DNA from 2 places in the Mesorhizobium sp. Mes31 genome. Region 2 is predicted to be linked to the other one. Evidence: riboswitches for the same ligand, from Rfam matches in the RefSeq annotation. Region 2 holds a riboswitch; the other holds the start of a gene.
What was found. Region 2 has a riboswitch for thiamine pyrophosphate ahead of thiB (thiamine ABC transporter substrate binding subunit). Riboswitches for the same ligand answer to the same signal wherever they lie in the genome.
Positions count from the first base shown of each region.

Region 1: linked by a shared signal. The riboswitch ahead of NR193_RS25570 (Ykof family thiamine-binding protein) and the one ahead of thiB (thiamine ABC transporter substrate binding subunit) in region 2 are both predicted to bind thiamine pyrophosphate.

Region 1 covers NZ_JALJRL010000018.1:29,692-45,046, reverse strand. The annotation lists gene NR193_RS25630 (ADP-ribosylglycohydrolase family protein) at 1-178, opposite strand, end outside; gene NR193_RS25625 (GntR family transcriptional regulator) at 182-907, opposite strand; gene NR193_RS33570 (DUF982 domain-containing protein) at 1,119-1,409, opposite strand; gene NR193_RS25615 (hypothetical protein) at 1,481-1,738, shown strand; gene NR193_RS25610 (hypothetical protein) at 1,951-2,244, shown strand; gene NR193_RS25605 (sensor histidine kinase) at 2,433-3,503, shown strand; gene NR193_RS25600 (hypothetical protein) at 3,640-3,813, opposite strand; gene NR193_RS25595 (DUF3309 family protein) at 4,085-4,249, opposite strand; gene NR193_RS25590 (isoprenylcysteine carboxylmethyltransferase family protein) at 4,538-5,173, opposite strand; gene NR193_RS25585 (ABC transporter substrate-binding protein) at 5,513-6,535, opposite strand; gene NR193_RS25580 (ABC transporter ATP-binding protein) at 6,532-7,302, opposite strand; gene NR193_RS25575 (ABC transporter permease) at 7,299-8,117, opposite strand; gene NR193_RS25570 (Ykof family thiamine-binding protein) at 8,163-8,771, opposite strand; TPP riboswitch at 8,762-8,875, opposite strand; gene NR193_RS25565 (formyltransferase family protein) at 9,019-10,047, opposite strand; gene NR193_RS25560 (putative RiPP precursor) at 10,148-10,243, opposite strand; gene NR193_RS25555 (LysR family transcriptional regulator) at 10,310-11,230, opposite strand; gene NR193_RS25550 (SDR family oxidoreductase) at 11,385-12,122, shown strand; gene msrA (peptide-methionine (S)-S-oxide reductase MsrA) at 12,177-12,695, opposite strand; gene NR193_RS25540 (glycosyltransferase family 39 protein) at 12,842-14,416, opposite strand; gene NR193_RS25535 (hypothetical protein) at 14,784-15,355, shown strand, end outside.
Region 2 covers NZ_JALJRL010000012.1:157,416-172,770, reverse strand. The annotation lists gene NR193_RS21245 (ABC-F family ATP-binding cassette domain-containing protein) at 1-2, opposite strand, end outside; gene NR193_RS21240 (thiamine diphosphokinase) at 4-648, opposite strand; TPP riboswitch at 737-851, shown strand; gene thiB (thiamine ABC transporter substrate binding subunit) at 895-1,893, shown strand; gene thiP (thiamine/thiamine pyrophosphate ABC transporter permease) at 2,151-3,776, shown strand; gene thiQ (thiamine ABC transporter ATP-binding protein) at 3,769-4,551, shown strand; gene NR193_RS21220 (M48 family metalloprotease) at 4,811-6,280, shown strand; gene NR193_RS21215 (RNA polymerase factor sigma-32) at 6,324-7,187, opposite strand; gene NR193_RS21210 (amino acid ABC transporter substrate-binding protein) at 7,515-8,288, shown strand; gene NR193_RS21205 (amino acid ABC transporter permease) at 8,440-9,120, shown strand; gene NR193_RS21200 (amino acid ABC transporter ATP-binding protein) at 9,117-9,890, shown strand; gene NR193_RS21195 (CarD family transcriptional regulator) at 9,978-10,559, opposite strand; gene fdxA (ferredoxin FdxA) at 10,930-11,268, opposite strand; gene NR193_RS21185 (RNA-binding S4 domain-containing protein) at 11,505-11,903, opposite strand; gene NR193_RS21180 (helicase-related protein) at 11,919-15,350, opposite strand.

The DNA of each region.
Region 1 (15,355 bases), on a different contig from region 2:
GTCCCTTCGACACGGGATGATCGGCGAAAGGAGCGATGAAATCCTCGACATGTCCGTAGAGGTCGGCAATCCGGGCCGGCGACAAAAGCTGCGTCGGCATGCCGAGCGCGTCTCCCAGCGCTCCGCCGACAAGTGCGCCCATGGCGCGATCGAGCGTGTCCCTGGTGGTGTCCGGCATCGCTCAGAACCTCATATGCAGCGCGAAATGCGCCGGGTTGAGCAGGCTGGTCACATATTCGATCGGCCGATCGTCGGCGGCACGCGTCAGCCGGCGGCCGCGCAGGAACGGCGTGCCTTGCGGGCAGCCGAGAATGGCGGCGTCCTCGGCATTGAGCATTTCGATGCCGACCCATTCCTCGCCATGGTCGGGAATGAGCCCGGCGCCGCGCAGCGTCTGGTGCAGCGAACCTTCGCGCAGGCCGCGCAACGGCACGTCTTCCAGTTCGGGCGACAGTGGCAGGCGGCTGCGCTCGATCGAGATCGCGTGGCCATCGCTGGCATTGGTGCGCACCCGGTCGACAGCGATGAAAAAAGGACTTTCGATGCCAAGCAGGGATGCCAGATCCGCGTCCTCGATCACCTCCAGCCGCAGCGTGCGCGTCTCGGCATTGGCGCCCGCATTGGCCAGCGCCCGCGACCAGCCGACGGCGTCGTCTACTGGCTTGCCGTCGAAGGTGACGAAGGAGCCGATTCCGACCTTGGTGGTGATCAGCCCACGGCTCAACAGTTCCTCGAGCCCTTTGCGCACGGTGTTGCGGCTGACGGAAAAGCGCTGGACGAGCTCGTTCTCGCTTTGCAGGCGGTCGCCGAAACCGAGAACCCCGGAGCGGATTTCGTGCTCCAGAACTGTGGCTATCTGCTCGGGCTTGCCAGTGCCGGGAGACAGTTGAACCGCACGCCGTTTCATATGGGTACCTGTTCAGTGAACCTGTATAGTCCTGTTCAATATATTGACATAGGTCTCGTGTCAACGCGATGCCGAGGCAGGCCAAACGGGCAGCGAACGTTGCGGAAATGCGCGCAAAGCGGGTTATGCGGCCAGACGGCACGACCCCGAAAGCCCCATCCTGGTTGCCGAAAAACCACGACCGACCAGAAGGATAGAGGCAAATCCTGATTCAGCTTGATCGGACTGGCACAGGCATCGACACCTCACGGGGCTCGACGAGGATATCTGCCTCGATCGCGGCATTGATGAACGCCGCCCGCGCCACCGAGGCTTCTTTCTTTCCTTCGAGCACGGCCAGGCAGGCCTTGCGAGCGACCATATGCCTTTGCCCTGTCGCAACCGGCCACCGATTCATCAGGATGTCGGCGGCTTGAGCGACCCTCTCCACGTTGAAGATCGTGTTCCCAGAGCGGCCGAGCGCAATCCTGACCGGCTCGTCGAAACGCTGGTCCTGCACCACCTCACCTCCCGAAATCGAACGTGCCGACCCAATTTCCGCTATTGTGATAGGTTCCGGAAGAAAGGTGCAAGATGTCCGATTCCAATGGCCGGAAAAGTCCCAAGCTGATCGTCGTGGTCGCGTTCGATCGTGGCGAGGATGGCGAATTGTTTCCGGCCTTCGGTCCTGCCGACCAGCAGAGCGAGGACCGCGCCATACGCACCGCCAGGGCTCTGGCGGCAAAACATGCCGGCGTCATCGCCTGGAGCCGCGAGGCCGACCCGACGATGGGCGAATACGGCCCGCCGAACACGCTGTTTGTCTTCGGCGACGTACCGGATATGGAGTAGTCGGTTGGCGCCAGGAGTCTGGCCTACGCTCAATATCGGCGGCTGGGCCAAAAATATCGCTGCCAATCCAATCGGCTGGGCGGCACTCCGGACAAGGCCAGAAAAATAAAATGGTGTTTTGATATTTGCTCATCCGAAGGAACTGTTTTCTATCGATACCGTTTATCTGCAGGTCGTTTATTCCAATGACCTCCACAGAGAGGAATATCCAGATGAATTTCAAGATGCTCACGATGGGCGCGATGGCGCTTGCGATGATGACTGGCTCAGCGCTTGCCGGCGGCAGCACCGGAACATCCGCGCTCGACGATCCGGCAAAGATGTCGCCCTTCTTCACCGACGCCGGCATGAAGACCATGAAGTCCGAAGCGGAATTCAAGGCCGCCTGGATGGCCATGAAGGAAGAAGACCGTGCAGGCATGATGAAGGAATGTGGCGACGAGGCCATTGCCAAGTCGCATGACAATTTCTGCAAGATGACCAAGCAACTCGGCGGCGCGAACTGACGCATTTCGATTTGGGCGCATGCCCGGATTAAGACAGCCGAAATAGGCGGGCGAAGTGCCCGCCTTATTTTCAGCGCGATGTGGAGATCACATCCGCGTGCCAGGCGGATTCAATTCGCGACAGCGGGCCGGCAAAGGTATAAGTCCATCCTTGGAGGGGTAGAACGCCGCTCGTTTGGCTTGTGCCCATGTTTCAACCCATCGCGAATATCGAAGACGCGCAGACGCTGGCGCAGGCGATCGTCAACACGATCACCGAGCCGTTTCTCGTGCTCGACGAGCAGTTTCGCGTGCTGGCGGCCAGCCGCTCCTTCTACAAGACATTCGAAGTCGACCCAGCGCAGACCCAGGGCTCGCTGCTCTACGCGCTCGGCGACGGCCAATGGGATATTCCCGCACTTCGGCTGTTGCTGGAAACGATCATTCCCGAGAAGACCGCCATGGACGGTTTCGAGGTCGAGCATGATTTCCCGCGCATCGGCCGCCGCACCATGCTGCTCAATGCCCGCAAGGTGCTTTACGACCACAGTTCGGCCATCACCATCCTTCTCGCCTTCAACGACATTACCGCCCGTCGGGTGATCGAGAGAGAGAAGGAGGAACTGCTCAAGCGTACCGAAGATCTGCTCCACCAGAAGGACGTGCTGCTGCGCGAAATGGAGCACCGGGTTGCCAACAGCCTGCAGATCATCGCCAGCATCCTGCTGCTGAAGGCACGCTCGGTCACGTCGGAAGAAACGCGTCAGCATCTGAAGGACGCCCACCAACGGGTTCTATCCGTGGCCGAAGTGCAGCGCCATCTCCACACCTCAGCCGGCATCGACGAGATCGATGTCGGCTCTTACCTTCCGAAACTGTGTAGCAGCCTCGCCTCGTCGATGGTCGGCGAAGCTCAGCCAATCACGGTCACCGCGATGGCAGAAGGCGGCAGGATGGATTCGCAAAGGGCAGTCAGCCTGGGACTGATCGTTACCGAACTCGTTCTCAACGCCATCAAATATGCTTTCCCCAAGGAGAAAGCCGGCGCGCGCATCCAGGTGAGCTACGAGACCGCTGGCAGCGACTGGAAACTGACAGTTTCGGACAATGGCGTCGGCAAGATCGCCAATAACTTGCCGGCCACCGGGCTTGGAACGGCCATCATAGAGGCGCTGGTGAAACAACTGGAGGCCAAGGTGGAGGTTATAAGCGACGCCGACGGCACAAGCGTATCTGTGACCCGGGCGACGTTTACCTCCCGGGTGCCGCGGGCGGCCTGATATCGCCGCCAAGATGCCTCCTTCCGACATCTGATCCGGTTGAAGAGATGGCTGCTTGAAACCGTGGACGCCTGCCTCAGCGCACCCTACTCCGCCAATTGGCGCTGCCGTCCCAGAAAGCGACCCGGCATCTCTTTCAGGTGGGGCGATCGATGCTGCGGATTGCCTTGATGGTCTCTGCTTCCGCCACCCCAATCAGCGCATCGATTCCCTGGATGGTCTCCATATGGCCGCGAGCCGCCACCATCCGCCGCAGGACGTGAAGATCGTCGCGAATTTCGCACAGTGTCGCTCGGAGAGTCAGGGACATTTTGCAGCCTTCCACAACTCAACGATATCGACGCAAGCCGGTTCCCTCGACCGCAAAGCAAAGCCCGCTACGGCAAAACCGGAGCGGGCCTTGGAGGAGGACAAGGGGTGGGACCCTCTCCTCTTGTTTCCACGGGGGGTGTGGACCGCAATCACCATAAGGGATTCTTGCGGAACGCCGGATCACAAGCCGACCTGAACTCATCACAATCCGGTGCGCCGCGCTGTTCACGCGGTCACGAGATTGCGAACCCCGGCGATGATCGAAACGGCTAGATGCGTCCGAGCACGACAAGCACGATGATGATCAGCAGCACCAGTCCAAGCCCGCCGCCGCCATAATATCCGGTTCCGTAGAACGGACCGCCGCCAAGGCCACTGAACCCGCCGAGCAGTGCAATGATAAGAATGATGATTAGTATGGTGCCTAAGCTCATGGGTTTTCCCGCTCCTCTAGGCGCTGACGCGCCGGTCTCAACATGGCCATTCGCATGTTGCTGGGAATGAACGCTTTCAGCGCGTTAGCGTTCCGCGTGACCTGTCGGTAGCAAAACAAGCGGAAGAAACCCTGGTTCACGCGGAAGCCCGCCTGGGTGGCGGGCCTTCCGACCGGCCGGATGCCAGGAGGGTGCGGTCAAAGCCTCACGGCCGATTCTGCGCTCTTGGCCTCGGCGGCGGGTAAATCAGCGGGCACTAACTTCAATGTTGAGGTCGCCGCCTTGTTGTCAGGCGATCCCGTAGAACAGCCTGTAGGGCACGCGGTTCATGTAAGCGCGGTATTCCGGCAAGTTGGCCAGCAACGCCTCTTCACGCAGGATGCGATACAGCTGGAGGTAGGTGATCACGGCGTAGACGGCCAAATTGTAGAAGGAAAACGCCGACAGCAGGAACAGGACGTGGCCGGCAAGGTAGCCGGCATAGATCGGGTGCCGCACCAGGCGGTAGGCACCGCCCGTCATCACGCCGCGATTGGCGGGCAGGATGGCAAAGGAACGCCCTAACGATATCTTCCCCCAGATGACGAACCACAACGCCAGGAACTGCAGAGGTGCGGCGACATAAACCGGGATAATGGTGATGCCCGGCTCAAGGGTGATGAAGGCGGCGCCAAAACTGGCGATTACGGAGACGACCACGGTGAGCGGGTTCCAGTCGCGCGTCACCGGCCGCCGTGACAGCAGCAGCCAGGTGAAGGTCAGCACCTCGGAAATCGCCATCAGCGCGATGTTGAGCCGGGTCGGATCCTGCACGAAGTGATACACGCCGCGGTAGACAAAGAGCGCCGCGAAAGCCAGCGCGCAGGCGCGAAAGAAGCCCTCCCGCAGGTCGATCAGGATTTCGCGCTTTCGCGCTACGGACAAAATCCCGTCCTCATTGGCCCGCGAAAGCGGTTCACTTTTTGACAGAAGCAATGCAGGCACCCCGATGTTCCCCTCGGGCCGACCTTTGCACGCAACCATTGCCGGGCAGTTAATTGACAAGATCAGATCGGTATTAAACCGGATATATATCGCCGAAAGCAGGCAGGGTTGCCTTGCTCTATTCATGCAATCTATGCGGCGCATGGGATTGGACGTTCCTGCCTTGCAGCTTCGCGATCCAAAGCTCGTCCAGTCCCGATTGCGGCCAGCTCACCGTCATCGTCCGTCGACGCCGACGATGTGGTCCTGCATGAGACTTCTGGGTTCAAGAATCCTGCCCTACCCCAGATACGCGTTGCTGAAATATCCCGCAAAATCCGGACGTTGCTTGACGACGTTGCCATCGGAGTCACGTAAAATGCCGGCGGCGAACAGGTAGTCGCCGATTGCTTCCATCTTGGCCGGATCCATGGTGGCGATGGCGCCACTTTGGCTGCGCAAGAAGTGACCATCGATCAGTGCCTTCAGCGAAGCGCGGATCAACGCCGGATTGGTCAAGGCATCCTTGTTGGCCGCGATCAACAGTGCGGCAGCCTCATCGGGATGATCGGCGGCGAACTGGTAGCCGCGCCGCGTCGCCTGGACGAAGCCGGCCGCGACCTTAGGGTTGGCCTGGAGATAGGCTTCGCTCGACGAGATCAGCGTCGTGTGCTCGTCGGGTACGCCATGGTCGGCATAGACGAAGCTGCGCTGCTTGATGCCTTTGAGCTCGGCTTCGACACCCTCCCAGGTCGCGACCTCGAGCGTGAAATCGACCGAGCCGTTGGCCAGCGCTTCATAAGCCGAGGTGCCGAGCGTCACCGTCTCGAAATTGCCCTTGCCGCCGTCGTGGCGGATGATGGTGCCGATCAGCGCGTTTTCCCAGGCGCTGCCGAAGCCGCCATAGGTCAAGCCGTCAAGGTCCCTCGGGCTTTTGATCTCGCCGCGCGCCGCATTGAAGACCACTCGGCCGGTTTCGGATTGCACCACGGCATAGACGGCCTTCAAGTCGGCCCCGGCGGTTTTCTGGGTGAAGAGGCTGATGGTGCCGTTGATGCCGAAATCGGCGACACGGTTGGCGACGAGTGTACCGGCACCGGTGTCGCTGTAGGGCAGGATATCGACCGCGAGGCCGGCCTCGCGGTAAAACCCCTTGTCGCGAGCGACGAACAACCCGATGTGGTTGGTGTTGACCGTCCAGTCGAGTGCGACGGTGACCTTTTGCGCCGCCGATTGCGCTTGAGCCCGGCCCGCTCCGGCAACAAGTGGAAGACTGCTGGCAAGGGTCAGCAACAGGGCCTGGCGGCGCGTCAAGTCAGTCATGATCGTATCCTTTGAGTGGTTGCGGGCTCGGGGTTAAGAATGATGTCGAGGATCTCGGCTTCCAGCGCGCTCGCCTGCCGCGCGGCATCGCCGCCACTGCCGCGCGGGCGCGGCAGTGGCACCTTGATTTCACGGACGATGCGGGCCGGGCGCGCCGACAGCACATAGATGCGGTCGGACAGGAACACGGCCTCGCGCACATCGTGGGTGATCAGCAGCGCCGTCCAGCGGTGGTGCCGCCACATTTGCTCCAGCCAGCGCTGCATGGCCGCACGGGTCAGTGCGTCGAGCGCGCCGAACGGCTCGTCGAGCAGCAGCATGTCGCGCTCCTGCACCACCGTGCGCAGCAACGCCGCACGCTGGCGCATGCCGCCCGAAAGCTGGGCGGGAAAATGCCGCTCGAAGCCGGCAAGGCCGAACTCGGCAAACAGCGGCGCAACACGTGCCCGCGCCGCCTTGCGCTTGACGCCTTGCACTTCGAGCCCGAGTGTCGCGTTGTCGAGGATGCGCCGCCATGGCATCAGCGCGTCGCGCTGCGGCATGAAGGCGAAATGCCTGCCATGGTCGTCGAGCGGCGCGTCGTCGAAGAACATCTCGCCCTCGCCATGCTCCGCACCCGTCAGAAGCTGGAAGAGCGTCGACTTGCCGGCGCCCGAAGGCCCAAGGATGGAGACGAATTCGCCGGCACCGACACCAAGCGAAATGTCGGCGAGCACTTCGAGCCCGCCGAACGCCTTGCGCACATGCCGCAGTTCGAGCCGGCTCATCGCCCCGGTCCCTTCCCCCGAGCTTGCCTGTCGGTCCGTTCCCAGGGCATGGCCAGGTGCTGCAGCAGCACCGTCAGTCCAAACAGGACGAGCGTGAGCGCGGCGCTGACGCCGACGGCGGCCAGCACCAGATCGGGGCGGAAATTGTTCTTGGCATTGAGCATGTAGATGCCCAGCCCCTTCGCGGCACCGGCATATTCGGCGAAGATGGCGCCGACCACGGCATAGGTGATGGAGATCCGCAGACCGGCGAAGAAATAGGGCAGCGCCGAAGGCAGCCGCGCCAGCACGAAGACGCGCCAGGGCCCTGCCCCCATGGCGCGCAGCACTTGGCCGATCTCGGCCTCCGTCGCCTCGTAGCCCTGCACCAGGGCCACCAGCATCGGAAAGAAGGTGACCAGCGCCACCAGTATGATCTTAGGGGTCAGCCCGAAGCCGAACCACAGCACCACCAGCGGCGCGATGGCGACCAGCGGCAAGGTCTGGCTGATGACGAACACCGGAAACAGCGCACGCCGCAGCGGTTGGAAAAAGTCGACCAGCATCGACAGCGCGAAGGCAGCGCTGAGCGAACAGGCAAAGCCGAATAGCGTGGCGCGGAGGGTGGGAATGGTGTTGTCGATCAGCGCTTGGCGATTGAGCATCGCCTGCGCGAAGACGCGCGACGGCGCCGGCAGTATCGTCGGCTTGATGCCGGAATAACGGGCGCAAAGCTCCCACGCCAGCAGGAGCAGCCCGGCCGAGATCACCGCCGGGGCTGCCCTGGCGAAGAGACCCGCGAATTGATGCGAGTGGCTGGACGACGATGAGACCACGGGAGATGTCCTTGGACGGGTACTCGCGCACAAGCGCGGGTAGGCTCAGACAGCGGTGGGGCTGTTGGCGGAGACCGTGACGTCGAGGGTTACGTGACCGGCGCCTGGCCCGAAGCGGCAGAAGGCCTCGTTCAGCGCCAGAAAGATCGCGCCGGCATCGCCGCGCAATTTGGTGCAGAAATTCTTGGAGCGCTCATAGACGCCGGACTGCTTCAAGAAGTCGATGCAGCCATAGATCTCGTCCATGTGGTCGTCGGTGCCCATCACATAGAGCGAGAACTGCGCCGCCGCCGGCTGGCCGGTGACAGCGGCTTCACGCACCGCGCGGATGGCAGCCTCCTTGCGCGGACCGAGCGGCCCGACAGGTCCGCCAAACGCATCGGAGCGGCAGATCGGATCGTCCGGCTCGCCCGGGCAGCCGCGCGAGATGGCGGCCGACAGCACGCAGTGCTTGCCGCTGCGGGCCGCCGCCACGAACAGATCGCGAAGAGCCGGGAACAGGACTTCGGGCGGCCCGACCAGCAAGGTCGAGATATCGTCGGTCTCGATCCTGAGCCTGTCGCGGTAGGGATCGAGCGCGCTGAGCGCACCAAGAATGATGCCGACGAAATCGTCGGCCATGGGATATAGGGAAATTTGTGCGCCTGAAAACATCGCCCGCCTCGCTCCGCTGGTATTACCCAGATCAGCTTCTAGGGTCTGTGGGCTTGCCGCCCCCGTCTCAGCCCCGACCGTACGGAGCACCCCTGTGGATGCGGGGGTTAAAGCACCATTCAAGCGATTGGGGAAGCCGTTTTCTTCAGCGCGCTGCGTCAAAACCATTGCGCCAGGGGCCAACGGCAGCTCGCAGGACACCGCCCTGCCGACAACAACTGCGGCAAGCAGGCCATGCGGCGGACGCTCATCTCTGCCCGGACTTGCTTTCCATTTTGCCGAAAAGTCGCATTGCCGGGCGCGTTTCCTTGACTGGAGCGGGTACGAACATACTTCGCACTTTCAGGAGCCGTTTGAGCAGGCGGCTATAGGTGAGATGCAGAACCCTGCCATCGGCAAGATCGAACTCCACCGTCCCCCATCGCTTGACCGGTGCCTCTCCGGTGGGAGGACCCAGCCTGCGAATCTGCAATGCCAGCCTGACCTTGCGGCCGGCTACCGTGAGGTAGATGCCCGGCAGCAGTCCCAGCACATGCCACAGCCGCGCAACATGCTCGATCGACATGGCCTGCGAGATCATCAAATGGGCGGGCTCGAGCCGCGCCCAGACGAAGTCACCGGCTGGCTGCGGCACTCCTGACAAGGCGCCCTTGCAGTAGGCCGGCGCCGCCTCGCTCACCAGCATCCGCATCGCGGTCGCCGCTCCATCGACCAGGCTCTGTCTCGACACCCAGTCAGCTTCGGAAAAAGGAACCTGTCCGAGGACGTCGCCCTCGTCGAAACCGGCGGACATCTTGTGCAGCGTGACGCCGCCGTGAACAGCATGCAGACCGTCCACGGCCAGACGGTGGAGAGGGTGCGGGCCACGGTAGTTGGGCAGCAGCGCCGGGTGAAGATTGAGCCCGCCTTTGGGAAAGCGACCAAGCAGGTCTTGGGGGATCAGGGCCGGGAAAGCATAGCAGATCAGCACATCGGCTGTGATTTCAGACAGTTGCCGGTCAAGCTCGCCCCAGTCGTAAGGCCGGCCAAATTCAATCAGCTTCACCCCGGCGTTACCCAGATAGCGCCGGAGCAGGAGCTTGCGTTTCAGCCTTCGACGGAAATTGCCGATGCTGAAGCCGGTGGGCCGCCGCCGGAAGCCAGGCACGACGATCGCGCCGATGTGGTTTCCCGCCTCCACCCAGCCGGCAAGCAGCGGTCCGGTGTAAGCAGAGATATCCAGCATGAAAACCGCACTGATCGACACCCCACGACCGGCGGGGTCAGTCGAATTCATCTTCTGACGTCCGGTCAAACAGTGCCTTCCTCGCCACCATTCTGCGACCGGCGATCCAGGCCGACCGCACAAACCGCCAAGCAGGGTCGAGCCGCGCCCGTCAGCCGGCCGGTTTGGGTGAAAGCGCCCCCACGGCGGTGACGACCGAAAGTCGTTCGCGTTTCACCAGCACTGGCTTTTCGTAGATCTTCTTCATGTCCACCCCCGAAAGCGCACTGACATCAAATCAGCATCCGCAGTTGGCCAGCGGCACAGCAAACTGTCAACCGCCAGGCAGGGTTTGGCGGCCGGCATTGGCGTGCCGCAGGAAATCGACGAAGACGCGCACGGCCGGCGGCGTATGGTGTTGTTTCTGGTAGCAGAGGAACCAGCCGGGAAAGGTCGCGCACCAGTCGTCCAGCAGCGGCACCAGTTTGCCGGCCTCGATCAGCGGGCGCAGCAAATCTTCCGCCCAGAAGGCAATGCCGACCCCCTGCACCGCGGCGGCAATTGCCATGTCACGGCTGGAAACGACAAGCGGACCGTTGACCGCGACCGAGAACCATTGGCCTTCCCTGGCGAATTCCCATTTGTAGAGGCCGCTGCTGCCCGGCCGGCGCCAGTTGATACAGCGATGCTGGAGCAGGTCCGCCGGTGCTGACGGTGATCCGTGGCGGGCGATGTAGTCCGGCGAGGCTACGGCGAACTGGCGCTGCTTGCCGCCAAGCGCCACGGCGACCATGTCGGCTTCGAGGAATTCGCCAAGCCTGGCGCCGACATCATAGCCGGCCTCGACAATGTCGATGGCGGCGTCGTCGATCGTCACGTCGAGGACGATGTCCGGCCATGCCTCGTAAAAGCCACCGAGCACTGGCTCCAGATAGGTGGCAGCGGCAACGCTGGGCATATGGACGCGCAAAACGCCGGCCGGCGCGTCACGCAAGGCAACGGCATCGCCGACCGCCGCTTCCATCTCGGCCATGGCCGGCGCGAAGCGCGCAAGCAGGCGTGCGCCGGCTTCGGTCAGCGACAGGCTGCGGGTGGTGCGGTTGAGCAGCCGCAGGCCAAGCCGCGCTTCGAGCTGACGGATCGTCTGGCTGAGCGTCGACGCCGAAATCCTGAGATCTTCCGCGGCGCGGGCGAAGCCGCCATGCGTGACGACAGCGGCAAAGGCCTTCAGTTCCGCATAGTCGCTGCCACGCATTATGCCAGATTCTCCAATGAGTGCGATGGAATTCTATCGTATTATCCGCACAGTGTCTGTCACCTAGTTTGCAGAGACGCCTCGAAGGGGATCCGACCAGGGTCGGCCCGGTACCGAGCGCATCTGAATCTCCCTCTGAGCAGGAGCAGCGAACATGCGGAAATTCAATGGGAAAATCGCCTTGGTGGCCGGCGCGTCCTCTGGCATCGGCGCGGCAACCGCGCTGGCGCTGGCGGCTGAAGGGGCTACCGTCGCCATCGCGGCGCGGCGCCTGCGGCGGCTCGACGATCTGGCCAGGCGCATCCGCGACGCCGGTGGCGAGGCACTCACCATCGAGGCCGACATCAGCGACGAGGCACAAGCCACCGCCATGGTCCGGCGAGTGCTGGAACGCTACGGCCAGTTGGACATGCTATTCAATGTCGCCGGCGTCGGCGTCGCCGCCCCCTTCCAGAACACCACCACCCGCGAGTACCGGGAGATGGTCGACATCAACATCCTGGGTGTGCTCTACGCGATCAACGCGGCACTGCCGGCGATGAAGCGGCAGGGATCAGGCCATATCGTCATCGTCTCGTCGGGCACCGGGCGATACATCCACCCTTCCGTGGTCTATTCCGGCACCAAGCACGCGGTGAGCGCCATGGCGGAATCGCTGCGCCGCGAAATCGGCAAGGACGGCATCCGGATTACCGTGATCGAACCGGGCGCGGTGAGGACCGAGTTCACCGCCAACATGCGCGACGATGTGCGGTTGGCGGTCGAGCACCGGCTGGGCGACATGGAGCAATTGGAGAGCGAGGACATCGCCGCAGCGATGCTCTACGCGGTGTCGCAGCCGCCAAGGGTCAACGTCAACATCCTGACGCTATACCCGACGCAACAGGCTTGATCCGCGATAGACGGCAAGGCGAGGATCGGGGCCTTGACCCCGATCCTGCGAACCCTAAGAAACCGCCTTTTCACGCACCGGCAGCTTCCAGCCCGGTCGGACGAAATGGCAGGTGTAGCCGTTAGGGTACTTCTCCAGATAGTCCTGGTGCTCGGGTTCGGCTTCCCAGAAGGGACCGGCCGGCGCGACTTCGGTTACGACCTTGCCCGGCCACAGACCAGAGGCATCGACATCGGCGATGGTGTCTTCGGCAACGCGCTTCTGTTCGTCGCTGGTGTAATAGATCGCCGAGCGATAGCTCATCCCGACATCGTTGCCCTGGCGGTTGCGCGTCGTCGGGTCGTGGATCTGGAAAAACCGCTCCAGCAATGTGCGATAGCTGATCGTGGCCGGATCGAAATTGATCTCGATGGCTTCGGCATGGGTGCCATGGTTGCGGTAGGTGGCGTTGGCCACGTCGCCGCCACTGTAGCCGACACGGGTGGAAATGACGCCGGGATAGCGCCGTATCAAGTCCTGCATGCCCCAGAAGCAGCCGCCGGCAAGCACTGCGCGTTCGGTCGAAGTCGCCATATCACGTCTCCTCTCAAAGCAATTCCAGGAAAAGTGTCTAGCGGTTTTTCCGTCTGGAATTGCGCAAAAATGAATTGGATCTCCCCATAAATGGGCATTGTCGCGGCTTTCGTCCAGTCGCCAGCGTCGGACACGGCGGGCAGCGGTCAGTTCTCCTGATCTTCAGGCGGGGCCGGCGGATCATTCGGCAGATCGTGCGTGCCCGGGGGAATGACGACGAAGTTGATGGCCACGGGAGGCGCCTGGCGTGACCAGCCGAGCATGACGGTCTTGACCGGAAGTGCCTTGATCCATGGCATGAGCCGCCGCGGCGGCTTTTGGCTACCCTGCCAGATCAGCAGCATGCCCTGGTCCTGCAGCCGCTTTGGCGTGATCCATGGCGCAAACCGCATGTCGAGGCCGGTAAAGATCGAGGGCTCGTCATAGGCATTCAGCCCGGCAAGCATGGCCAGCCCTGTGTCACCGCCGACGATGCCCAGCCGACCCTTGCTGGCCTCGTGCCAGACGGTTTCCGCTTCATCGGACACCAGTTGCGCGGGCCAGCAGACGGGTTGCATGTGTCCGAGGACATTGCAGCTTGTCGATCGGATCGTCGCATAGGCCCCGGACACGCCGATGACGCACACGAGCGCACAGATCGCCAGCCTGCGCATCTCGGAAATGCCGAGCCGGTCGCCAAGACAGGCAATGGCCACGACGCCGACAAGATTGTACATCGGCGCGCCCCACGCCTCCCCCGCTCCCGTGAACAGCGAAGCCACCATGACGAGAATGGCCGGGCCAAGCCCCATACACAAGAGATAGGTGAACGCCCTCGGCCCGACCGGCGCCATGTGCACTGCCACGACCTTGCGCGGCGGCTCGCGCCGCAACAGCCCGGATATTGCGAGAACGGCAAGGAAGCCTGTCAGCCCGGCCAATTGCACGCCGATGTAGTAGAGACGGGCGCGGTGGGCCATCACCCAGTCATCGCGGCCGGCGACATAGGTCAGCGGCAGGAAGTCGATGCGGTAGAGCTGGGCGGCCAAGGGTGCGGCGACGGCAACGAACACGGCGAGCCCCAGCCATGGCCAAAGCGTGGCGAGGCGAGTGCGTGCCCGTGTGTCCGACAACAGCCAGATCGCGCCGAACAGCAACAGCAGACCGGTGGAAAACTTGGCGTAGAGCCCGACCCCGGACACCATTCCCAGCACGATCCACCACCATCTGGAGCCAGTGTCGCGGGTTGCGCGCCACAAAAGCCATGAGATGGCGGCCCAGAAAGGCATCTGCGCGTAGTCGTGATTGAACTGCGGGGTGGGCCAGCCGAAAAAATAGATCGACGGCATCAAAAGCACGGCGGCCAGAGCGCGGGTTCGCCCGAGCATGTCGCGGGCCAGCAGATAGACGAAGATGAAGGTGGTCGAAACGACAAGCTGGGAAAGCAGATATTGCGGCCAGCGGAACGATCCGGTCAGAAGATGGCTGGCCTCGAGCAGCCATGCCGGAAGCTGCGGGTGCTTGTAGGTCAACAGCACCCATTCGCGCCCCCACATGAAACCCTCGACGACATCGCCGGGCGGCGCGGCGTCGACAAGCGCCGGTACCACGGTCCAGCACAGGATCTGCATCAGGCACAAAAGCGCGAGGACGACTTCCGGATAACGGACCAGGGTCGACCAGATCGACGACCGGTACCGGCCACTCGCAACAGCCAGGCCGACCGGCAGCCAGCTGTCCATGGATTCATCGATTCTCGCCATGCGGTGGGTAAATCACACCGGACCATTTTCCGAACAGCCCAGAAATCGAAGCTTACGAAAATGTATACTTACATGACCATTGCAAGACCAAGATTGAGGCGGAGTTTATCGCTCCGATGCTAACCCTCACCTCGAATACAAGCAGAACAGCGATGGAAGACGTCTCCAGGCAGCCCCTCGAAAATGTCGAGCCCGCGGGACAAGCCACGCATCGGGGAGATTCATTTCCGGCCCACGATGCCCGTGATCCCAGCCACGCGCCGGGCGAGATGGCGGCGCACGTCGCCTGCGCCTGAGCGGATCATCCCGCCGCGCTCCAAACCCTTCAAAGTTCGCCAGGATTACAATGCGCCACCAGCATGCCGTCATTCACTACCGAGCGCTCGACTTCTGGATGGCGCGTGCCGCCGTCCTCATCATCATCTGCCTGCAGCTTCTGGTCATCAACAACCTCTCATTCGGGCCACGCTGGCTGGCGCCGGCACTGGAAGCCGCCCTGTTGCTGCCCTTGTCGGTGGCAACGGCCTGGACGCAGGCTGCCACCAGAAAGGCGGTCGAGGACCACGAGTGGCACGCGATCGGCCAGTTTCGCGTCATGATCCGCAGAACGGCACTGACCATGACAGCCGTCATCAGCATCATGAATTGCGGTTCGCTGGTCCTGCTGGTGCGTGCCTTGCTGGAGGGCCATGCCGGCAGCAGCGGCACGACGCTCTTGATCGACGCGCTCAACATCTGGGTGACCAACGTCATCGTCTTCGCCTTGTGGTTCTGGAGCACCGACCGCGGCGGACCGCCGACCTGCGGCCTCGTCAAGCTCGCCCAGGCCGATTTCCTGTTTGCGCAGATGACACTCAACGACCGCGAGCTTCGCGACTGGCTGCCGGGTTTCGTCGACTATGTCTTCCTTGCCTTCAC
Region 2 (15,355 bases):
ATATCAGCTTTCGGGTAATGGATAGGGGTGAGCGAGCAGCATCGCGCGGCCATGGTCCAGGGCGATTCCGAGGCGGCCCTCGACCTCGTTGGAAATGGTCAGCGACGAGCCGAACGCCACCTTCACGTGGTTCAGCGGCCATTTGGCGCCAGTGACGGTCAGGCCGGCAAGCTCGGAAAGGCCGAGCACCGAAAACAGCGTGCCGTCGGCATAGTCGAAGCCAGCCGTTCCGTGCAGCAGTGGGACGGCTTCCTGGGCGCCGCTGGTCAGAAGCACCTTGGTCCCGGCTTCGGCCAGCCGCAGGCCAAGCGCCATATGCAGGAAGGCGTGGTCGGCGCGCTTGCCGCCGAAAGCGCCGGCGAGCACCAGGCTGGTCGCGCCGCGTTCGAACGCGGCGGCGATGGCCAGTTCGCCATCGGTCTTGTCCTTCTCGGCCGGAAAGGTCCGGCGGGGCACCGCGGCGAGGTCATCCGGCAGATTGGCCGGCACCGAATCGAAATCACCCACCCACAGTTCCGGGACAAGGCCGAGCAGCCGCGCATGGCCGATGCCGGCGTCGGCGGCGATCACGCGCGAGCCTTCGACCTGGCGGTCGAGCCGGGGCGTGCGGATGAGATCGCCGCCAAGCAGGATGGTGAATGTGCTCATATCTTGTGGCCCTTACCAGCCCGGCAACGGAAACGGAAGGCCGGCAGACTCCCACTTGCGCGGTTCGTCGACCGGGCCTATGTGTCGAAACGCTCTAACGGGGTGCCGGACGCGATCTTCGCGGACCGGCTGAGAGGCAGTCTCGCCAACCCGCTGAACCTGATCCGGTTTGTACCGGCGGAGGGATTAGACGTTTCGGACAGTCCGACGCCTCAATTCCTTTCAATTCGAACGAAGGAGGCGCCGATGCGCACGCTTTTATATTCTCTTGTCTCAGCAATGGCCGTTGTCCTGTCCGGGCCGGCCTTGGCCAAGGACAAGCTCACCATCTACACCTATGAGAGCTTCACCGCCGACTGGGGGCCCGGTCCGGTGGTGAAGAAGGAATTCGAAGCCGAATGCGGCTGCGATGTGGACTTCGTCTCGGTCGCAGATGGCGTGGCGCTGCTCAACCGCGTCAAGCTGGAAGGGGCATCGACCAAGGCCGACATCGTGCTTGGGCTCGATACCAATCTCACCGCCGACGCAAAGGCCACCGGCCTGTTCGCGCCGCATGGCGCGGTGGCGGATATCAATGTGCCGGGCGGCTGGAGCGACGACACTTTTGTCCCCTTTGACTACGGTTACTTCGCCGTCGTCTACGACACCGAGAAGCTGAAGACACCGCCCAAGAGCCTCAAGGACCTGGTCGAGGGCAGCGCCGACGACAAGATCGTCATCCAGGATCCGCGCACCTCGACGCCGGGCCTCGGCCTGCTGTTGTGGGTGAAGTCGGTCTATGGCGACAAGGCGCCGGAAGCCTGGGCCAAGCTCAAGGCGAAGGTGCTGACCGTGACGCCGGGCTGGAGCGAAGCCTATGGCCTGTTCACCAAGGGCGAGGCGCCGATGGTGCTGTCCTACACCACCTCGCCGGCCTACCACATGGTCGCCGAGAATACCGAGCGCTACCAGGCGGCGTCCTTCGAGGAGGGCGAGTATCTGCAGATCGAGGTCGCCGGCATCACCACGACAGGCGCGAAGAACCCGCTGGCGGAAAAGTTCATGACCTTTATGACCGGACCGAAGTTCCAGGATGCCATCCCCGAGACCAACTGGATGTTCCCGGCCGGCAAGACCGACAAGCCGCTCAACCCGGCCTTCGACAAACTGGTCAAGCCGACCAAGACCTTGCTGTTCAGCCCGGAGGAGGTCGCGGCCAATCGCAAGGTGTGGGTCGATGAATGGCTGGCGGTGATGAGCAAATAGGGTTCAAACCTCGTCGGATGTTTATGCCAAGCCACCCCCCTCTGGCCTGCCGGCCATCTCCCCCGCAAGGAGGGAGATTGGCAGCTCTTTCGCCTCGCTTATTCCTGCCACTTTGTAGATTGGCCCGGGCGGTGGAACGCGCAATCTCCCCCCTTGCGGGGGAGATGTCCGGAAGGACAGAGGGGGGGGGCGGGAACTCGACCCGAGCCAAGAATTTACTTCGATCAGCACCCCGTTGCGGTGTTGGGTAGCGCGACATGCATACGCGCCATCCGTCTGACCCCCGCATCAGCGCCGGCATTGTCGCGCTTGCCGCGATCGCGCTGCTGATCGGCGGCGCGTTTGCCGGCCTGCTTTTCGAAGGCGCCCATGACTTTTCCGGTGCATGGGCAGCCTTCGATCCCTATCTGCTGCGCGTCGTGCGCTTCACGCTGTGGCAGGCGGCACTTTCGACGCTGCTTTCCGTCGGCCCGGCACTGTTCGTGGCGCGCGCCCTGTCGCGGCATCCACGTTTCCTCGGCCGCGCTTTCATCCTGCAGCTTTTCGCCGTGCCATTGGCGCTGCCGGCCATCGTCGCCGCCCTCGGCATCCTCGCCCTCTATGGCCGCGCCGGCTATTTCGCCGGCGTGCTCACGATGATTGGTGGTGGAAGCTGGCCGGGCATCTATGGCCTGTCAGGCATTCTCGTCGCGCATGTCTTCTTCAACCTGCCGCTGGCGGCAAGGCTGTTCCTCGAAGCGCTGCAGACCATACCGGCCGACCAATGGCGGCTGGCGAGCCAGCTCGGCATGGGAGCCCGGCCGGCGTACCGGCTGATCGAATGGCCGACGCTGCGCGCATCCCTGCCAGGGGTCGCCGGGCTTGTCTTCATGCTCTGCATCACATCGTTCACGATCGTGCTGACGCTCGGCGGCGGACCGGCCGCGACGACACTCGAGGTCGGCATCTATCAGGCGCTGCGCTTCGATTTCGATCCCGCGCGGGCCGTTACGCTAACGCTGCTGCAGATCGCGTTGACCTTTGTCGTGGCGCTGGCGCTGACGCGGCTCGGCGCCAATGCCGTCGGCGACACCAGCCTGCCGGTCGCGCCGCGCCGCTATCTTTCCGTCAGCGGGACCGAGACCTCGCTGAACGTCGTGCTGATCGTGCTTGCGCTGGTGTTCGTTGTCGGACCGATGGCGGCGACGGTGATGGCCGGGCTCGGCGCCGATCTCGGCCGGCTGGCCGGTGAGGCCGCCGTGCGACAGGCGACGCTGACCAGTGTGGTTCTCGCCTTCCTGTCGGCACTGCTTTCGGTGATGCTGTCGCTGGCGCTGACCATGGCACGCCGGGCGCTGGCGCTCGCTCGCCGCGCCGGCGCAAGGACACTGCTCGAACATGCCACCGATACCGGCGCCGGTTTTGTCCTCGTCGTGCCGCCGATCGTCATCGGCGCCGGCTGGTTCCTGTTGCTGCGTCATGTCGGCGCTGTCTTCGCCATCGCCCCGGCCATGGTCGTCAGCGTCAACGCCGTGATGGCAATGCCGTTCGCGCTGCGCGCTGTCCGTCCCGCCTATGATGCGGCGAGCGAGCGCCACGAGCGGCTCTGTGAACAGCTCGGCATTGCGGGCTGGAACCGGCTCATGCTGGTCGACTGGCCGTCGCTGCGGCGGCCGCTTGCGACTGCTTTCGCTTTTGCCATGGCGCTGTCGCTCGGCGATCTCGGCGTCATCGCGCTGTTCGGCAGTGATTCCGTGCAGACATTGCCCTACCTTCTCCTGGCGCGCATGGGCAGCTACCGCACCGAGGACGCCGCTGGCCTGGCGCTGCTGCTCGGCCTCGTCTGCCTCGCATTGATCATGGCGGCGCACTGGCTGGGAAGGGAGAAGAACCGGGATGCCTGACGGGGCGGCTAGCAGGCTTGAAAAGGGCGCTTCGGTGCGGCTGGACAAGGTGTCGTTCAGCTATGGCGAAGCGCCGCTCGTCTTCGATGTCGATTTCACGGCGGCGAAAGTCACCGCCATCATGGGGCCGAGCGGTTCCGGCAAGTCGACGCTGCTCAATCTGATCGCCGGGTTCGAGATGCCGCTGTCCGGCCGCGTGCTGATCGGCGGCGCCGATGTCAGCGCCGAGCCGCCTTCGGCGCGGCCGGTGTCGATGGTGTTCCAGGAAAACAACCTTTTCGCCCATCTTTCCGTGGAACAGAATGTCGGGCTCGGCCGTTCGCCGTCACTGCGGTTGACCGAGGCTGATCAGACCGCCATCGCCGAGGCGCTGGAGCGTACCGGACTCGCCGGCAAGGAAGGACGCCTGCCGCGCGAACTCTCCGGGGGTGAACGCCAGCGCGTCGCACTGGCTCGCGTGCTGGTGCGCGATCGTCCGGTGCTCCTGCTTGACGAACCCTTCGCTTCGCTCGGGCCGGCCCTGCGCGATGACATGCTCGACCTCATCGCCGCTGTTCACGCCGAACGCGGCATGACGGTGCTGTTCGTCACGCACCAGCCCGAAGATGCCCGTCGAATCGGTCAGCACGTGGTGTTCCTGGACAATGGCGTGGTCGCAGCTGCCGGCAAGGCGGAAGATTTCTTTGCCGGGTCTGGTCCGGATGTGTTCCGGCGCTATGTCGGTGCAAGTGCCGGTGATGCGGTATCACGAGATATTGCCCGGAAGCGGACATAATTTACGGCCAAACCGGGTTCAGGCGATGTGGCGCTTGCTTGCCATGACTGGGGTAGTGTGGCTAGGTCCGCCCTACTGGTCCGGCACAGGCCGTGATTTGCCTACAGCATCCGCCGCCCGTCCGGAAGGACGCACGACGGATGCTGTAGCAGTTTGTTTTTTGCGCATGGCACGTTCCGAAGATCGCCCCCGATTTTCGTGGTCATGCGCCGGGACCCGAAAGGAAGCCGTTCTGGCGATCGGCGTTGACAGACTACGAATGAATCCGCTGGCGCGCTTTCTGGCGCTGGCCGGCCTTGCCGTGGCGCTGGCAAGCTGCCAGATGTTCACGCCTCCGGAAGTCCAGGAATCCGGCTTCCAGCCGTCCGACAAGCCGATCACCGTCGACAATGTCGGCGCCAACAACAAGCTCGCCGAACTGGCCAAGGCGCAGCATCCGCGCATCCTGGCCACCTATGGCGGCGAATATTCCGACCCCAAGCTCGAGCGCATGGTCGCCAAGGTGGTCGGCAACTTGACCGTGGTGTCGGCCAATCCGACGCAGACCTATCGCATCACCATCCTGAATTCGCCCAACGTCAACGCCTTCGCGCTGCCTGGCGGCTATCTCTACATCACCCGTGGCCTGCTGGCGCTGGCCAATGATTCGGCCGAGCTTGCGGCGGTCATCGCGCATGAGATGGGCCACGTCACCGCCAACCACGGCCTGCAGCGCCAGCAGTTGGAGGCCGAGGAAGGCCTCGCGACCAAGGTCGTCTCGGACGTGCTCGGTGACAGCCCGACCGCCAAGGCGGCGCTGATCCGCGGCAAGCTGAGACTCGCGCAGTTCTCGCGCAACCAGGAACTGGAGGCCGACGCCATCGGCATCAAGTCGATCGGCGAAGCCGGTTACGATCCTTTTGCCGCGGGCCGCTTCCTGCAGTCGATGTCGGCCTATACCGACTTCCGCTCGATCAGCGGTGCCACCGATGCCAGCCTCGACTTCCTGGCGACGCATCCCAACACGCCGCAGCGCATTGATCTGGCGCAGCGCCATGCCCGCCAGTTCGGCGCGCCCGGCGTCGGCACGCGCGACCGCGATTCCTTCCTCGCCGGCATAGACGGACTGCTTTATGGCGACACGCCCGAAGAAGGTTATGTGCGCGGCGAGACCTTCCTGCATCCGGGCCTCGGCGTGTCCTTCTCGGTACCCGAGGGCTTCATCATCGACAATTCGGCGGCCGCGGTGACGGCAACCGGGCCGGGCGACATCGCGATCCGCTTTGATGGCGTCTCGATCGACAAGAACCGCGCGCTGACCGACTATATCCGCAGCGGCTGGGTGGCCGGTCTCGACGACAGCAGCGTCAGGCAGGAAACGATCAACGGCAACGAGGCGGCGACCGCGCATGCCGGCGCCGAGGGCTGGCAGTTCGACATCGCGGTGATCCGCGCCGGCGGCCAGGTCTACCGGCTGCTGACGGCAGCACCCTCGGCCAGCACCTCGCTGGAGCCGGTGGCGCGTTCGGTGAGCGGCTCTTTCCGTATCCTCAGTGCAGCCGAAAAGGCGGCGCTGAAGCCGCTGCATATCCGCGTCGTCACGGTCCAGCCCGGGCAGACCATGGGTTCGCTTTCGGCCCAGATGGTCGGCGTCGACCGCAAGCTCGACCTGTTCCGCGTGCTCAATGCGCTGTCACCGGGCGCCGCGGTTTCTGCCGGTGACAAGGTCAAGATCGTCACGGACAAGTAAGCGGTCGTTGCAAGCCGCCGGGCGCCTGATGCGCCCTACGGCTTCAAGCGGCTGTCGCGAGAAATTCAGGGTTCTGCTTCACCAGAGCGATCTTGAGCTTTTCCATGGCGCGGGCCTCGATCTGGCGGACGCGCTCCTTGGAAATGCCGAGCGTCTCGCCGAGTGCCTCGAGCGTCGCGCCCTCGTCCCTCAGCCGACGCTCCTCGATGATCCTCAGTTCGCGTGCGTTGAGCGCGCCAAGCGCTGCTTTCAGCCAGACCAAACGGCGCTCGACATCGATCGTGTCGCCGGCGACCTCGTCGGGCAGCGGATCGTCCGAGACCAGGAAATCCATGCGCTCGGTGGCACCCGCATCATCGGCCAGCGGCATGTTGAGCGAGGAGTCGGGCGCCGACAGCCGTGAATCCATCATGGCGACATCGGCTTCGGAGACGCCGAGCGCGACCGACACTTCCCGGTAGAGCGTCGCATTGGACAGCGGTTCGGCACCATTCGCCAGCCGGGCACGCAAGCGCCGCAGATTGAAGAACAGCGCCTTCTGCGCCGAGCTGGTACCGCCGCGCACGATCGACCAGTTGCGCAGGATGTAGTCCTGCATCGAGGCGCGAATCCACCAGGTCGCATAGGTCGAGAACCGCACTTCGCGCTCCGGCTCGAAGCGGGCCGCCGCCTCAAGCAGCCCGACATGACCCTCCTGGATGAGATCGCCGAGCGGCAGACCGTAGTGGCGGAATTTGGAAGCCATGGAAATGACCAGCCGCATATGGGCAACGGTGATGCTGTGCAGCGCGTTCTGGTCGTTGTCCTCCTTCCAGCGCAATGCGAGCCGATGCTCCTCGTCACGTTCGAGATAGGGCGCCTTCATTGCCGCGCGGACCATGATCCGTCCTGCTGTGTCTTCCATCATGAGGCGCTCCCTGGCTCTGGCGATGCGGATGACTTTGCAAGTTTGGCCAGGCGCCAGTTGAAATGGCGGCGTCGTGCCCTACAAACCCAGAACGTGTCATGCGCGGGAATGGTTCCGTGGCTGTTGCCAGGCGGATCGTGGTGCCTGAGAGGCGTCGGCGCTGACCGACAAGGACGTCAATCGCCGCTGGAAAAGGCCATCTGGAGAATCTGGTTTCAGGAACCCATTGTTTTTGAAATCCTGTTCCTTATTTTTTCGCCTTTCATCTGTCAGCTTCCAGCGCTCACAACATGCCGGATATCAGGCCAAGGACGGGATCACAGAAAAATGAAATGGCTCAAGTCGCTCATCGTCGCCGGAACGCTGCAGGTTCTGGCTGTCACCGCTGGCCATGCCGGCGCCAATCTCGACCAGATCAAGCAGGCTGGGGTCATCAAGGTCGGCACGGAAGGCACCTATGCACCGTTCACCTATCATGATGCAGCCGGCGCGCTGGTCGGCTTCGACGTCGAGATCGCCAAGGCGATCGGCGAGAAGCTCGGCGTCAAGGTGGAGTTCCTCGAAGGCAAGTGGGACGGGCTGATAGCCGGCCTCGACGCCAATCGCTATGACGCCGTCATCAACGAAGTCGGCATCACCGAGGCGCGCAAGGCCAAGTATGACTTCTCCGATCCCTATATCGCCTCCAAGGCGGTGCTGATCGTGCGCGGCGAAAACACCGACATCAAGACCTTCGCCGATCTCAAGGGCAAGAAGTCGGCGCAGTCGCTGACCTCGAACTTCGGCAAGCTGGCCGAGACGAACGGCGCCGAGCTCGTCGGCACCGATGGGTTCGACCAGTCGATCCAGCTGCTTTTGACCGGCCGCGCCGACGCCACCATCAATGACAGCCTGTCGTTCCTCGACTTCAAGAAGCACAAGCCGGACGCCAATGTGAAGATCGCCGCGCAGGAAGAAAACGCCGACTATTCCGGCGTCATCGTGCGCAAGGGCGATCCGGATCTGGTCGCCGCCATCAACAAGGCGCTGGCCGACATCAAGGCCGACGGCACCTACAAGAAGATCGCCGACACCTATTTCGGCCAGGACGTCTCGAAGTAATTCATGAGGCGGGCCGGTTGCCGGCCCATGCAAGGATACCTGGCGGCGGACCGTCTTTTGACGGCCCGCCGCCTTTGGCGTGATATGGCGTGTGTTCGCGCTTCGATGAAGCCGTCTCGCCTGGAACGGCAATCGCAAGGAGGGGCTTTTCGTGCCGCACTGGCTGCAACTGATGCTGGAGTCGCTGCCTTCGCTTTTGTGGGCGGCGCTGATCTTCACCGTGCCGTTGACACTGCTGTCTTTCGTGCTTGGCCTGACTGTCGGCCTGGGCGCGGCGCTTGCCCGGCTGTTCGGCCCGAAGCCGCTGGTCGCGCTTGTGCGCTTCTATGTCTGGATCTTCCGCGGCACGCCGCTCCTGGTGCAGCTGTTCCTGATCTTCTACGGCCTGCCATCGGTCGGCATCCTGCTCGACGCCTTTCCGGCGGCGTTGATCGGCTTCACGCTCAACATCGGCGCCTACACGTCCGAAATCATTCGCGCCGCCATCGGCTCGGTGCCAAAGGGCCAGTGGGAAGCCGCCTATTCGATCGGCATGACCTGGAGCCAGGCGATGCGGCGCACCATCCTGCCGCAGGCCGGCCGGGTCGCAGTGCCGCCGCTCTCCAACACCTTCATCTCGCTGGTCAAGGACACGTCGCTGGCCGCCGCCATCACCGTGCCGGAAATGTTCCAGGCGGCGCAGCGCATCGTTGCCACCACCTATGAGCCGCTGATCCTCTATGTCGAGGCGGCGATCCTCTACCTGGCGCTGAGCTCGGTGCTGTCGGCCTTGCAGACGCGGCTGGAAACGCGGCTCAACCGCTATGGCGGCTTCCTGGAGGCGCGCTCATGATCGGCCTCACCAACATCGAAAAACGCTTCGGCGACAACCTCGTGCTGAAGGGCGTGACGGTCACCATCGCCGAAGGCAGCGTCACCGCGCTGGTTGGCCCTTCGGGCGGCGGCAAGAGCACGCTGCTGCGCTGCATCAACCTGCTGGAGATACCGACCTCGGGCACGGTGCGCATCGGCGACGAGATGCTTGAATTCCGTCCCGGTGGCAAGGTCCCGGCAAAGGACATCCAGCGTCTGCGCCTGCAGACCGGCATGGTGTTCCAGAACTTCCAGCTGTTCCCGCATCGCACCGCGATCGAGAATGTCATGGAAGGGCTGGTGACGGTGCTGAAATGGCCACCCGAGAGAGCACGCGAGCGGGCGCTCGCCCTGCTGGAAAAGGTCGGCATGGCGCACAAGGCCGACGCCTGGCCGGCGACGCTGTCGGGCGGCCAGCAGCAACGCGTGGCGATCGCCCGGGCGCTGGCGCCATCGCCGAAAGTGCTGCTGTGCGACGAGCCGACCTCGGCACTCGACCCGGAGCTGGCGCAAGAGGTGGTCGACGTGCTTGGCAAGCTTGCCGGCGAAGGGACGACCATGGTGATGGCGACGCACGATCTGCGCCTCGCCTCCAAGATCGCGCAGGAAGTGGTATTTCTCGATGCCGGCGTCATCGTCGAGAAGGGGCCGGCCGCCGTGCTGTTCGGCAATCCCGAGCACCAGCGCACCAGGCGTTTCATCGCGACGCTGAAGCAGGAGGCGGAGAAGGAAGGTGGCGGCGCGGCATAGGCGCGGCCTTCACCCTCGTCTTCCCAAAAAAAACCCGGCGCGAGGCCGGGTTTTTCATGAACTCAATGGCGGAAAATGCGGAAAAGCTCAGGCAGCTTCTTCCTGCTCGGCTTCCTCATTGTCGGCCTTGGCGCCGCGCTTGGGGCCCTTGTTGAGGTTGACCTCGATCAGGCGCACGGCTTCGGTTTCCGACATGCGGTTGACGGCCGCGATCTCGCGGGCCATGCGGTCGAGCGCCGCCTCGTAAAGCTGGCGTTCGGAATAGGACTGCTCCGGCTGGTTGTCGGCGCGGTAGAGGTCGCGCACAACTTCCGAGATCGAGATCAGGTCGCCGGAATTGATCTTCGCATCATATTCCTGAGCGCGGCGCGACCACATGGTGCGCTTGACGCGGGCGCGGCCCTGCACGACCTTCAGCGCGCGCTCGACATAATCCTCTTCCGACAGCTTGCGCATGCCGATGGAGGTCGCCTTGGCGACCGGTACCTTCAGGCGCATCTTGTCCTTCTGGAAGTCGATGACAAACAGTTCCAGCTTGTGTCCAGCAACTTCCTGCTCGTCGATCGAGACGATCTGGCCGACGCCATGCGCCGGATAGACGATGTACTCGCCGGTCTTGAAACCGTGACGCGCAGCGGTGGACTTCTTCTGCGGGGTGATCGTTGCCATTACGCCCTGAACTCCTTGTTGTGGCGCCGGCGTCCTGCCGGCCCGAACTCGCGCGATCGGGGAAACCGATCGTTAGCCGCACAACAGACGAACCCACCGGAAAAGCCGGGACCGGCAAACCGCAGAGATTGCGACCGCCTGGCCCAGATCGCTCTGGTCCGGAATGGGATTTTCACCTTTCAGTGATTTGGGGCGTCTGCGCCATCAATCGACGTTGTGTCACCGGCATGTTTTGCTGATGTAGCACAAAAAGTCGGAAGAATCAAGGTTTTGCTGCATAAGCGAAGGCCACACGCAATCGCCGCCTGTCAAGGCGGTCAATGTGTCGTCCCTGTTACGCTGCGTAATACCGCTCTTTACGGCGGTATTGTCAATCGCCTTCGCCGGGCTCGGCCGAGAAGTATTTCTCGAACTTGCCGGCCTCGCCGTCGAACGATTTGGCGTCGGCCGGCGGTTCCTTCTTGGCGGTGATGTTAGGCCATTTCTCGGCATATTCGGTGTTGATCTGCAGCCATTTGTCGAGGCCGGGCTCGGTGTCGGGCTTGATCGCATCGGCCGGACATTCCGGCTCGCAGACGCCGCAGTCGATGCACTCGTCAGGATGGATGACGAGCATGTTCTCGCCTTCGTAGAAACAGTCGACCGGACAGACTTCGATGCAGTCCATATATTTGCATTTGATGCAATTGTCGGTCACGACATAGGTCATCGGTCGGCTCCGGGACGTCCCATTTTTGTTGGGCTTTTTCCGTCAGGTAACGCCTTTGCCCGCCGCTTGCAAGGGCGGCGGTCGCCAGTGGCGCCAGGGTTTTCGGAATGAAATTCCAGACGGCCGGCGCGGCCGAGGCCCGACATGTCCGGCAGAGGGTCTAGTTTGCCGGGTCCGGGTTTTGTTTTGGGCATGTCGTTGGCCCAAAAACGCTGCGCGCCATGGGCCGGCATGCATCAGTCGTCGCCGAGCAAGTGGTCGGTCTGGCGGCGTTCCTTCTTGGTCGGGCGGCCGCTACCGGCCTCGCGCAGTGCCGGAAGCGCGTCGGGAATGGTCTCACCCTTTTGCGCCGGCGGTGGCGACATGTCCTCGTAGAGGGTGCGGGCTTCCTCGGCAGGGCCGCGCCGCGCACCGGCGCCAAGCACCTTCCAGATGAAGATGCGCCGCTCGAGCGTGATGGTCAGGACGTCGCCAGGCTTGACCAGATCGGAGGCCTGCGCTGCTTTGTCGCGATTGATGCGCACGCGGCCGGCGACAACCAGCTTCGCCGCCAGCGAGCGCGATTTCACGGCGCGCGAGAAGAACAGCCATTTGTCGATGCGCTGGCGGTCTCTCGCGGCGGTCGGGGCAACCATCGAAGCGAGCCGAGCCTACTTCTTCAGCTGGTCGCGCAACGCGGCGAGCTTGGCAAAGGGCGAGTCCGGATCGAAGCGCACCGGGCGCTCCTCGCGCGGCTTCGGCTGGAAGGCGGGCTTTCCGCCTTGCGGACCACCCTTGCCTTCCGGCCTGCCGCCCTTCCAATCGGGCCGGCCATCGCGGCGGTCGGGACGCTCGCCTTGCGGCCGCCCTTCACGCCGCTGTTCGCCTTCGCCCTGCGGCTTGGGTTTGAACTTCGAGCGGTCGAAGCGCGGCTTGCCGGCGCCATCGCGCCGGCCTTCATGGGCAGGACGCTCTCCAGGCGTGGCTGCCGCCGGCGCGCCGCCGGCATCGGCCGGGGCATCGCTTCGGCCGCGCGCGGCTTGTCCGTTGCGCGGGCGATTGTTCCTGCGGTTGTCTTCGCGATGGCGCGGCCGCTGATCGAAACGGCCCTGACGCCACAACAGGATGGGCTTTGGCGCTTCCGCTTCTGGCACCGGTTCGCCGTCCGTGGCCTCCGCCACCGCAGGTTCAGCCGCGTCCGTCGCAGGCGCGGTATCCGACGCCAGCCCGGCCGGTGCGGCTTCTGCCGCCGGTGCGGCTTCAATCTCGGCGGCCTCGGGCTCTGCCGGCGGTTCGACCGGCGCGGGTTCGGCGGTTTCGGGCGCCAAGGCTGCAGGTGCCTCGTCTTGCACGGTTGCGACCGGAGCGCCCGCCTGCTCTTCCAAAGCAGGTTCTTCCACGGCAGGTTCCACCGCAGCGGCCGCGGTGATCTCGGCGACAATTTCGGTTGCCGTTTCTGAACCGTCCGCGGCGTCCGATGCCGGCTCTGAACCTTCGGCTGGCGTTTCGGCGGCGGCATGCGCCGCCGCGTCTTGCGCTGCCCTGGCCTGCTCCGCGCGGGCGGCCTCTTCCGCCGCCAGCTTCGCCGCCGCCGCCTCGCGTGCGGCATTGTCCTGCGCTTCGAGCCGGGCCTTCACTTCGGCCGGCGGCTTCGGCTCGGCGCGATAGCCGAGGCCTTTCAGGATTTCTTCCATGTCGTCGGCGGTGGCGCCGAGGATCGACATCATCGGTGGCGTCACCATGAAGGACTGGCCGTCATAGGCACCGTCCGGCCGCTGGCCAAGACCAGGTTTCCAGTTGGTCGCCGGCCGGATCAGGTCCGCCAGCCGTTCCAGAATGTCGATGCGCACGGCGCGGCGGCCGAGATTGCGGTAGCCGGCGAGCTTGTAGAACGTCTTGTCGAAGGTCGGGTCGATGACCACAGAGGTGCGGCCGGAAGCGAGCGCATGGACAACGTCGCCAAAGCCGGGCTTGTCCTTGCCGTCATTCTTCAGCGCCCACAGCAATGTCACCAGTCCGGCCGGTGCCGGCTTGATCAGCGCCGGCACGAAGACATGGTAGGCGCCGAAGCGCACGCCAAGCCGGCGAAGTGCGGCACGGCCTTCCTGGTCGAGCGACTTCATCTCCTCGGCGATGTCGCGGCGGTTGATGAGGCCGAAATTCTCGACAAGCTGGAAAGCAATGCCACGGCCTATGCCGGAAATCTGGTCGGCGTTCTTCAGGTCGACCAGCGGCTTCAGCAGCGTTTCGATCTGGAAATTGACGAAACGCTCGGCACGCGCCGCGACCTTGTCGCGCGCCGGGCCGGTCAGTTGTTCGTCGGCCAGCAGCACCAGGCGGGGCTTCAGCGCGTCTTCGCCGGCGACAAGCGTACCGATCGGCGCGCCGATCCAGCGCAGCGTGCCATCCGAGCCGAGCGCGATATCGCCATTGGCGCAGGCGCCAAAGCGTTCCGCGCGTGCCTCGAATTCGGCTGCCAGCGCCTTCTGGGCGGCGGTGCGCACCGCCTTGGCGTCCTCGCCGCCGGCACTCTGGTCGGCGGTGAAGCGGAACCCTTGCAACTCGCCGACATGATGACCTTCGACGAGGACGGTTCCGGTTGGGCTTATTTCGGCTTCGGGCATGGTATTTTCTCTAAGGCGCCGCATGAGGACGGAAGTCCTGCGGTCTACGAAGCGTTTCGTCAACCGCTCATGCAGCGCATCCGACAATCTGTCTTCGATTTCGCGCGTCTTTTCCTGCCAGTGTGCCTGATCGGCCAGCCAGCCGGGCCGGTTCGACACGAATGTCCAGGTGCGGATCTGGGCGATGCGATGCGACAGCGTGTCGATGTCGCCCTCGGTGGTGTCGGCGCGGCGCACCTGCTCGGCCATGTAATTCTCGTCGACATGGCCATGCCGGGCGAGGTCCATATAGATGGAGGCGATGAGGTCGGCATGCTGGGCCGGCGCGATCTTGCGGTAGTCGGGCAAGGCACAGGCTTCCCACAGCAGCGCCACGCGTTTGGCATCGGTGGCGAGCGCGCGGATGTCTTCGTCGCGCGACAGATATTCAAGCGCCTGGGCATCCACCGCCGGCAGCGCGCGGGTCAGGCCTTCGACCGGGGCGTTGGTCTCGATCGAGCGCTTCAACGCATCGAGGCTGGCGAAGTCGAAATGCGCGGTCCGCCACTGCAGTACTTTCACCGGGTCGAAATCATGGCCTTCGATCTTCTTGATCAGATCCTCGTCCAATGGATCGACCTGGCCGGTGACGCCAAAGGTACCGTCGCGCAGATGCCGGCCGGCGCGCCCGGCGATCTGGCCGAGCTCGGCCGCAGACAGGTTTCGGTATTGGAAGCCGTCGAACTTGCGGTTCTGGGCGAAGGCGACGTGGTCGAGATCGAGGTTGAGGCCCATGCCGATGGCGTCGGTGGCGATGAGATAGTCGACATCGCCGGATTGGAACAGCGCCACCTGCGCGTTGCGGGTGCGCGGGCTGAGCGCGCCGAGCACGACGGCAGCACCCCCTTGCTGACGGCGGATCAGCTCGGCGATGGCGTAGACTTCGTCGGCGGAGAAGGCGACGATCGCCGTGCGGCGCGGCAGCCGCGTCAGCTTCTTCGAGCCGGCATAGGCGAGGTGCGACAGCCTAGGCCGCGTCACCACCGAGACGCCCTTCAGCAGGCGCTGGAGGATGCCCTGCATGGTGGCCGCACCCAGCAGCAGCGTTTCCTGGCGGCCACGCAGGTGCAGGATGCGGTCGGTGAAGATGTGGCCGCGCTCTAGGTCGCCGGCGAGCTGCACCTCGTCGATGGCGACGAAGGCGGCGTCGGTCTCGCGCGGCATCGCCTCGACGGTACAGACCGAATATCTGGCGCCGGCCGGCTGGATCTTTTCCTCGCCGGTGATCAGTGCGACCTTGTGGGCGCCGACCTTCTCGCAGACGCGTGCGTAAACTTCCCGCGCGAGCAGCCTGAGCGGCAAGCCGATGATGCCGCTCTCGTGCGCCACCATGCGCTCGATGGCGAGATGGGTCTTGCCGGTGTTGGTCGGCCCAAGCACGGCGGTCACGTCGCGGCCCGACAAGATCAGCGGCTCAGTGTGTTTCGGCTGGATGTTCATCGACC